2 regions of the Pantoea sp. AS142 genome follow, and region 1 is predicted to be linked to the other one. Evidence: predicted binding sites of a transcription regulator. Region 1 holds the regulator's gene; the other holds the start of a gene.
The links. Region 1 encodes Fur, which represses iron uptake genes when iron is present. Its sites were predicted from a motif close to ATAATAATGAGAACNACTATCAA; they were not measured.
Positions count from the first base shown of each region.

Region 2: the regulator Fur is predicted to act here: its motif matches at 2,688-2,710, upstream of fepD (Fe(3+)-siderophore ABC transporter permease).

Region 1 is NZ_JBBCMO010000001.1:276,900-281,768, forward strand. Features, by position in the region: gene glnS (glutamine--tRNA ligase) at 1-1,130, shown strand, start outside; gene WFO64_RS01430 (hypothetical protein) at 1,365-1,760, shown strand; gene fur (ferric iron uptake transcriptional regulator) at 1,827-2,270, opposite strand; gene fldA (flavodoxin FldA) at 2,617-3,147, opposite strand; gene ybfE (LexA regulated protein) at 3,280-3,555, opposite strand; gene ybfF (esterase) at 3,724-4,488, opposite strand; gene seqA (replication initiation negative regulator SeqA) at 4,739-4,869, shown strand, end outside.
Region 2 is NZ_JBBCMO010000004.1:124,654-129,522, forward strand. Features, by position in the region: gene WFO64_RS10005 (ATP-binding cassette domain-containing protein) at 1-677, opposite strand, end outside; gene fepG (iron-enterobactin ABC transporter permease) at 674-1,654, opposite strand; gene fepD (Fe(3+)-siderophore ABC transporter permease) at 1,651-2,640, opposite strand; gene entS (enterobactin transporter EntS) at 2,786-4,030, shown strand; gene fepB (Fe2+-enterobactin ABC transporter substrate-binding protein) at 4,025-4,869, opposite strand, start outside.

The sequences.
Region 1 (4,869 bases):
CCTCTAATTTCATTGTGATGCGTGATCCGGTGCTTTACCGCATCAAGTTCGCGGAACACCACCAGACCGGCAACAAGTGGTGTATCTACCCAATGTATGACTTTACCCACTGCATCTCCGATGCGCTGGAAGGCATTACGCACTCGCTGTGTACGCTGGAGTTCCAGGACAACCGCCGTCTCTATGACTGGGTACTGGATAACATCACCATTCCGGTTCATCCGCGCCAGTATGAATTCTCGCGCCTGAATCTGGAGTATGCGGTGATGTCGAAACGCAAACTGACTCAGTTGGTGATCGAGAAGCACGTCGAAGGCTGGGACGATCCGCGTATGTTGACCGTCTCAGGTTTGCGTCGTCGTGGTTACACCGCCGCTTCTATCCGTGAGTTCTGCCGTCGTATTGGCGTCACTAAGCAGGATAACATCGTGGAAATGGCCTCGCTGGAGTCCTGCATCCGCGATGATCTTAACGAGAATGCACCACGCGCCATGGCAGTTATGGATCCCCTTAAAGTGGTGATCGAAAACCTGCCAGCAGGACATAGCGAAATCATCACCATGCCCAATCATCCGGCCAAAGCGGAGATGGGCACGCGTGAAGTGCCGTTCAGCCGCGAGATCTGGATCGATCGTGCAGATTTCCGTGAAGAAGCGAACAAGCAATATAAGCGTCTGGTGCTGGGCAAAGAAGTACGCCTGCGCAACGCCTATGTGATTCGGGCTGAGCGGGTCGCCAAAGATGAAGCGGGTAATATTACCTGCATCTACTGCACCAGCGATGTAGATACGCTGAGCAAAGATCCTGCCGATGGTCGCAAGGTGAAAGGGGTGATTCACTGGGTTTCTGCGGATCACGCGCAGCCTGCTGAGTTCCGTCTGTACGACCGTCTGTTCAGTGTGCCAAACCCGGCCGCTGCAGAGGACTTCCTGGCGGTAATCAATCCCGCGTCACTGACAATCAAAAATGGTGTTGTTGAACCCAGCCTCCGCGAGGCAGAACCGACCACACCGTTCCAGTTTGAACGTGAAGGTTATTTCTGTGCTGACAGCGTTTACTCTACGCCGTCGCAGCTGGTGTTTAATCGCACCGTCGGTCTTCGTGATACCTGGACTAAAGCTGGCGAATAATTTTTTGAGGCTGGCCTCATAAAATGACAAAAGGGCGATTTATCGCCCTTTTTTGTTGCTCCGATTTTCACCATTGCCGACATTTATTCTGCATTAGGCACAACCGGTCCAATATGGCATTGTGGGAGTAATCTGAGTTTAAAAAAATTAATCAATTTCAGGATGTGAATTGTCACCATTCAGGTAGGCTATGCGCTCTCAGAGGTTGCAAAGCGGGTTGCAGAAGGAAAAAAAATGACCGTCCTCGCTCAGGAAGCCAAACACAGTGTCGTCGTTTTACATCAGCTCATTGAACGTATTTTTAATCAGCCAGTCGGATCAGACGACAGTTTTGAGCTGCTGATGTCCTATTTTCATCCTGAATTCCGCATGGTGACGCCAAAGGGCAAAGAGTACAATTTGAACGATGTCGAAGATCTTTTCCGACAGTTGCAGGGACAGCGGGAAGGCATGCGAATCGCGACCTGTGAACATGTGATCCTCTCTCATCATGAAAAAGAGATCACCGTACAGTATCGTGAAATGCAGATAATGAATGGTAATAACCAGAGCCGAATTTCGCTGGCGATTCTGGATTGCAGTAGCTCAATTCCGCGCTGGCGTTATTTGCAGGAAACGCTGGTCGCCTGACTGACAGCAGAAAAGCAACGAAAAAAACCGGTGAATTCACCGGTTTATTTTCATGACACACCCGTTTTACTGGTCGTGCAGGGTTTCGTCTTCACGACAATCGCCCAACGTACAGTGCCCATACAGATAGAGGCTGTGGTTGGTTAGCTTGATGCCATGGCGTGTCGCGATTTCACGCTGACGGGTTTCGATCGACTCATCGCTGAACTCAATAACCTTGCCGCAATCCAGGCAGATCAGATGATCGTGATGATGCTGCTGCGTCAGTTCGAAGACAGATTTGCCGCCTTCAAAGTTGTGGCGGGTCACAATACCGGCGTCATCAAACTGGTTCAGAACACGGTAAACGGTAGCCAGGCCAATCTCTTCGCCGATGTCGATCAGGCGTTTATACAAATCTTCCGCACTGACGTGATGGCACTCAGGTTCCTGAAGCACTTCCAGAATTTTCAATCTGGGCAGCGTTACTTTCAGGCCAGCCTTCTTTAATGCGGTGTTGTTGTCAGTCATGCGGATTTTGTCCTGTTACTAATATTCACTTTTGTGGCTTGTCGCCTTGAATGTCGATCTATGCTCATTCTCATTTGCGTCTCATTATAGAACCGAAGCGATGAAATGAAAACCAGAGGGCGTGCCTGAATCATCATGGGCTATAGGGATGGGTCACCGGGCCGGGGAAGATTCTGGCAGATGTCTGTTAGTCCATCGCTTAGTCTTGCCGCCTGAGAAATAAGCGGAAGATCGATGCGGGTATTCTACAGATTAAACGGAGAAAGTTAAAAAAATGTGGCTATTATTTCTATAGGAATTTCCATTGCCTCAATGTGAGCTGGCGCTCACATTGGGTCGGGTAGGATCAGGCTTCGATGATCTCTTTCAGCTGCAGTTCATCAAAAATTTGCTTAACCCACAGTTCTACTCGCTGGCTGGTCAGTTCAGGCTGGCGATCTTCGTCAATGGCCAGACCCAGGAAGTGGGTATCATCGGCCAGACCTTTTGAGGCCTCAAAATGGTAGCCTTCAGTCGGCCAGTGTCCCACAATCACGGCGCCGTGCGGCTCGATGATGTCGCGGATAGTGCCCATCGCATCACAGAAGTACTCTGCGTAATCTTCCTGGTCGCCGCAGCCAAACAGCGCAACCAGTTTGCCGTTAAAATCGATCTCTTCCAGCGTCGGGAAAAAGTCATCCCAGTCGCACTGCGCTTCACCGTAGTACCAGGTCGGAATACCCAACAGCAGGATATCAAACGCTTCCAGATCTTCTTTTGTACTTTTCGCGATGTCATGCACTTCTGCAACGTCTTTACCCAGCTGTTTCTGGATCATTTTTGCAATGTTTTCGGTGTTGCCGGTATCGCTGCCAAAGAAGATGCCTACGAGTGCCATGAGTAAAATAACCTCTTAAATCCTGATGATATGATGTGTGCCGCAGCACAATTCAGCGAATAATAGCAGACGAGACAAACCCGCGGAACGGTTAAAGCCTCGACATTTGCTCCTGCGTGCGATTTGCCCGCATTAATCCAGTTTGAGCTGCGCCAGTAGTATCTGTTCAATCAGTTCGCTACGGCTAAGATTGCGCTGTTCTGCCAGCGTATTGAGTGCATCGACGGCTTCACTGTTCATTTTCAGTTCGACACGACGAAGTCCGCGTCCTTTGTCACGTTTCAGTTGATTGCGCTTGTTAATGCGCAGTTGTTCATCACGCGAAAGCGGACTGGTTTTGGGTCGACCAGGACGGCGCTCATCAGCAAAGAGATCGAGCGTCGTGCGGTCAGTCTGTTCTTTTGCCATGGCTTAGTAAAACTGAATGGGGGCGGGCGCCAGACACTCACCGCGCAGATTATAAATTATTGGCCATTGCCGCAGCAAAACTGACCCGCGGCAAAATTTTAGCGCGCCATCATACTTCACGCTTACTCCGGACGCCAATCCTAAACTTTTGCCGCCATCTATTTGCTTTTAAAGCGCAAAGAAGCGTCGGACAGTGCGCAAAACGGCATCGGGTTTCTCTGCATGAACCCAATGTCCTGCGCCACCAATCACATGCGCCTGAGCGGCCGGAAATTGCTGCAGCAAGGCATCACGATAACGGTTATCCAGGTAACTGGAATCGCCGCCGCGAATAAACAGTGCCGGATGATCCCACGCAGGAACCGGCTGCCAGCCAGAAATCGTGGTGTAGTTGTCCCACAGCACCGGTACGTTGAAGCGCCACTCACCCTCCTGAAATGATTTCAGCAGGAACTGGATTACCCCTTCTTCTTCGATCACCGTGCGCATAATGCGGGCCGCCTCGCTGCGAGATGAGACACCCGCATCGGTTACGGCACGAATGCCAGAAAATATCTGGTCATGGCGGCGGGTCTGGTAATCCACCGGGGCGATATCAATCATCACCAGTCGCTCAATGCGTTCCGGCACCAGCGCGCTCATGGTCATGGCGATTTTACCGCCCATCGAGTGACCAATCACTGCGACGCGATCAATGCCATGTGCATCCAGCGTATCGACCATATCCTGCGCCATTACAGCGTAGTTCATCGCGTCAGATTGTGGTGAGAGTCCGTGGTTGCGGACATCGACCTGCATTAGGGGGCCGGCATCTTTCAGCCCGCGCGCCAGCACGCCAAGGTTATCGAGACTGCCAAACAGACCGTGGATGAGCAGGATGGGCAGAGAATCAGCAGGGGATTGTTCAGTTTGCAGACGGGCGTTCAAAATCATAGCAAAGTTCTTAAGTTTGAGACCTGAGCTTAGGTTATCATGGTTTCACCTTTTCAGGCGCGCCGGTTCCGGCGGCATTAGGACATATTCTGACTTTTGCCCGTAAACCGTTTGATTGCTAACAACCCGCCTGAATTTAACTTTATAATCCTGATGTTAGAACCCGCACACCCTTTGAATTGACTGACTATACTCAGAGCTTTTTAGGGAACATGTGGTTCTGCCATGAGAAAGAACCGTACGGAATAAGATGAAAACGATCGAAGTTGATGAAGAGCTCTACCGTTATATTGCCAGCCACACGCAACACATTGGTGAAAGTGCATCTGATATTCTGCGTCGTATGCTGAAGTTTACGGCCGGTCAGACTGCACCCGCTTC
Region 2 (4,869 bases), on a different contig from region 1:
TTGCCTTCGGCAATGATTTTCCCGTCGCGCATCGCAATCAGGTGGCTGGCGTAGCGGCATGCCTGATTAAGATCGTGCAGCACCACCACCAGCGTGCGGCCATGCTGTTGATTGAGATCCTGCATTAATTCCAGCAACTCGATCTGATGGGCGATATCCAGCCAGGTGGTCGGCTCATCCAGTAGCAATAGCGGCGTCTGCTGAGCCAGCACCATCGCAATCCACACCCGCTGCCGCTGGCCGCCAGAGAGCGTATCAACCTGTTGCTGCGCTAAATCAGCCACGCCGGTGGCCTGCATTGCCTGCTGAACAGCCGCCTCATCCTCCTGTCGCCAGCGCCCAAACAACGACTGGTGCGGATAACGCCCACGCGCCACCAGCTCACTGACGCTGATGCCCGCTGGCGCATTCGAACTTTGCGGTAGCAGCCCCAGTCGGCGCGCCACCTCTTTGGTCGCGTAATGAGCAATCGTATTGCCATCCAGCAGCACCTCACCTTTCAGGGGCGAGACCAGACGGCATAAGGTGCGCAGCAGCGTCGATTTTCCGCAGGCGTTGGGGCCAATAATAACGGTCAATTCACCGTCGGGGATCGCGACGGTGAGATTCTCCGCCACGATTTTTTTGTCATACCCCAGCGTCAGCGCGTCGCCCTGCAAACGTGTTTTCACTGTCATTGGCGTCCAGCCTCCCGCACCAATAGAGCAATCAGATAGAGCCCACCCAGGCTAACCGTGATAACGCCAACCGGCAGCTGATAAGGCAGGAAAAAGTGCTGCGCAGCGTAATCCGCGGCGGTTAACAGCAGCGCGCCGCACAAGGCAGCCAGAGGCAGCGCACCATGGATGCCACCACTGAGCCGCCGGGCAATCTGTGGTGCCAGCAGTGCAATAAAAGAGATGGGACCGACCAGCGCGGTAGAGGCGGCGGTGAGAATCACGCCCGTCAGCATCAGCATGACGCGGCTGCGTTCAACCGGTACGCCCAGCGCGCAGGCGGTGTCGTCACCCATCTCCAGCAGATGCATGCGCCGGGCCAGCATGCCTGTTGCCAGCAGCGCCAACAGCAGCACGGTAATCACCGGCGTGGTTTTCGCCCAGGTAATGCCGTTAAGTGATCCTGCGCTCCAGAGTCCGGCGCTCAGTGCCGCCTCCAGTGATGCGCTGATAATCAGCCAGCTGTTCAGCGCCATCAGCAGTGCCCGCACGCTGATGCCCACAATAATCAGACGAAAAGTCTCCACGCCGTTGCGCCAGCTGAATAGCCAGACCACGCCCGCCGTGAGCAGCCCGCCAGCCAGTGCCGCCAGCGTCATCCCTTCCATGTTCTGCTGGAACAGTACCAGCGCCACCAGCACACCGCTATAAGCGCCGGTATTGAAACCCAGAATATCGGGACTGCCCAGTGGATTGCGCAGGAGCGACTGAAAAATCGCCCCGCTTACGCCCAGCGCCGCACCAATCAGCAGCGCCACCATGACGCGCGGCAGACGCCACTCCAGCACAATCAGCTGAATATTGCGCGCCGCCTCACCGTTGAGAAGTGCCCATAACTGGCTGGCAGAAATTGGCAAAGTACCGCGCGTAATACCCATAAAAGCCAACACCCCGCAGGCCGCCAGCAGCAGCAGCGCATTGATTATCACCCGTTTCATATCTGCCCTCTTCCCAGCTTGCGACGCACCAGCACAATCAGCATCGGCGCACCGAGAATGGCTGTGACAATCGACACGCGCAGTTCACCCGGCACCAGCAGTCGTCCCAGAATATCGGCGGCCAGCAGCAGACAGGGGGTAATAAGGAGGGTTCCCGGCAGCATCCAGCGATGATCGTTACCCAGCAGCCAGCGTGCCAGATGCGGCGTCATTAAGCCGACAAAGGCGATGGGCCCAACAGCGGCTGTCGCCGCCCCACTCAGTAGCGCAATAGCCAGCAATCCCACCAGTTGAGTGCGCACCACACGGGTGCCAAGCGCGGTTGCCATATCCCCGCCCATACTCAGGCTGTTGAGCGAACGCGCCAGCAGTAGCGCCAGAAGGCTACCGACCACTACCGCCGGAAAGGTAGTGCGCAGAAGGGCAAAATCGCGGATATCCAGCGAGCCACTGTGCCAGAAACGCAGATGATCGTAGATGTCAGGATTGAGCAGCGATAAACCAGAGGTTAACCCCTCCAGCACCGCGCCCAGCGCCACGCCTGCCAGCGTCAGACGTACCGGATTAACGCGGCCACCGCCCAGCGCACCGGTCAGCGCCACCAGCAGGGAGGCCAGCAGTGCGCCCGTAAAGGCAAAGCCTAGCCAGTCAGCGGGGGAATCGGCGCCAGACAGGGCGATGCCCAGCACCACCGCAAAACCCGCACCGGCATTAATGCCCAGAATGCCGGGATCGGCCAGCGGATTGCGCGTCAGGCTCTGCATCAGCGCGCCCGCCAGACCTAAACTGATCCCGGCCAGCAGACCCGCCAGGGTGCGCGGCAGTCGGGCATCGCGCACGATGACACAATCGACGCGGTTACAGTCGCTGAATAAGGCCTGCGTGACATCATGAAAGGGGATAGATTTGGCACCCAGCATCAGGCTGAGCACGAGAAGCAACAACAGCAGCATCCCTGAACCTGCTATTGCACGGAGTTGACGCATAACGTTTAAACCTTCACCGATTCAATGAGATCGCAGCACGAGTCATTATGATAATGATACTTGTTATCGTTCTTAGCCGTTTTTTGTATGTTACCATGACTCCCGGACTCAATGATGAGGAAAATGGGTGCAAAAAAGCGACGTTATGAACAAACCCTCCCACTTTATCGATCTCAGCCTGCTGAGAACCCACCCCGCCTTTCGCGCCATTTTTATCGCCCGCTTTATCTCCATCGTCGCCCTCGGCATGCTGGCGGTGGCGGTACCGGTTCAGATTCAGCAACTGACGCAGTCGCCGCTGCTGGTGGGTCTGGCGGTGACGCTGGCCGGTGCCGGCATGTTTATCGGCCTGCTGACCGGCGGCGTGCTGGCGGATCGCTATGAGCGCCGCCGTCTGATCCTGTTTGCCCGATCCACTTGTGGCCTGGGCTTTGTCGCCTTATGCATCAATGCCCTGCTCCCTTCGCCATCGGTGATCGCCGTCTTTGTGCTGGGACTGTGGGATGGTTTTTTCGGCGCGATAGGCGTCACCGCGCTGCTGGCGGCGACTCCGGCGCTGGTCGGGCGTGAAAATCTGATGAAAGCAGGTGCGATTACCATGCTGACGGTGCGATTTGGTGCGATTCTCTCCCCCGCCATTGCCGGACTGGTCATCGCGCAGGGCAGTGTGGCATGGAACTACGGGCTGGCGGCGTTTGGCACGCTGCTGACGGTCTTAACCCTGCTGCGGTTACCGCGGCTTGCGCCACCGCCGCAGCCGCGTGAACATCCGCTGAAAGCACTGGCCAGCGGCGTGCAATTCCTGTTTGCCAGCCCGATCGTTGGCATGGCGGCGCTGGTCGGTGCGCTGGTGACGTTAGCCAGTGCGGTGCGCGTGCTCTATCCGGCGCTGGCGCCACACTGGCAGGTGGGACTGAGGGAGTTAGGGCTGATGTATGCCGCCGTTCCGCTGGGTGCTGCCACAGGTGCCCTCACCAGCGGACGGCTGGCACAATCGCCGCAGCCGGGCCGCCTGATTCTGGCCAGTGCCATCGCTGCCTTTATCGCGCTGGCTCTGTTCAGCCTGATGCCGTGGTTCAGCGCGAGTCTGGTCTGCCTGGCGGCCTTTGGCTATTTCAGTGCCATCAACAGCCTGGTGCAGTACGCGATGATCCAGACGCTGACGCCTGATGCGCTGCTTGGCAGGATCAACAGCCTCTGGACCGCGCAGAATGTCACCGGCGATGCGATAGGTGCAGCGATGATTGGCGCGATGGGTTCACTGCTGTTGCCGCAGCAGGCGGCCAGCCTGTTTGGTCTGGCAGCCACCGTGCTGGGCATCAGCATGTGGCTGCTGATGGCGCGTCTGCGTCGCTATCAACCGCCTGCACCGGCGGAAAGAGGATCATGATTTAACGAACAGCGTCTCCAGCCGCGTCAGCAAATTGCTGGCGCTGTAGTAGTCGAGCCGGAAGCTATCCAGCCCCAGCGCATAAACCGCTTTTGCGCGCACAGCTGGGGTCTGCGCAAGGAAAGGGTTGCTCATCACCTGTGCGGCGGTGGGCTCTTCAGCGGCAAACAGCAGATATGATTGACCATTAAGGCCTGCCGCCAGATTTTCTCCTGACAGTTGCAGGATATCTTTACGCTGTCCCATGCTGTGACCAGACTGAAGAGTGGCCGGCGGCGTCGCCAGAGTGAAGCCCAGTTGCTGCAGTAATTTCCCCTGCGCCGACGCATCCGTCCACAGATTGACTGCCCGGCCATCCCCGTTCCACACCATCGCTGAAACCGGCTGCGGCGGCAGGGTCAGCTTCGCTTTCAGAGCCTTTTCTCGTGCCTCAAACTCAGCTTTCCGGGCGGCAGCTTCCGCTTCATGCCCGGTCGCCTCACCCAGCAACGTCACCAGTTGCTGCCAGCTTTTATCGTCGTAATTCACCACCAGCACCGGCGCAATCGCCGCGAGCTGATCGACCAGTTTGATCGCCGAATCATTCCCGGTGGCGCTGACCACAATCAGGTCTGGCGCTTCAGCAGCAATCGCTTCTGCACTGGGCTCACCAATGTAGAGACGTTTTACGCCGCGCTGTTTGGCCACTTCGCCCCACTGACGGAAGAATCCCTGCTTATCAGCCAGCCGACTGCCGGGTGCGGTTGCGCCACTGGCGACGACCGGCGCATCAATCGCCAGCAGCGAGCCGGTCAGGGTAACGCTGGTCGAAACAATGCGCATGGGTGCCTGGGTCAGCG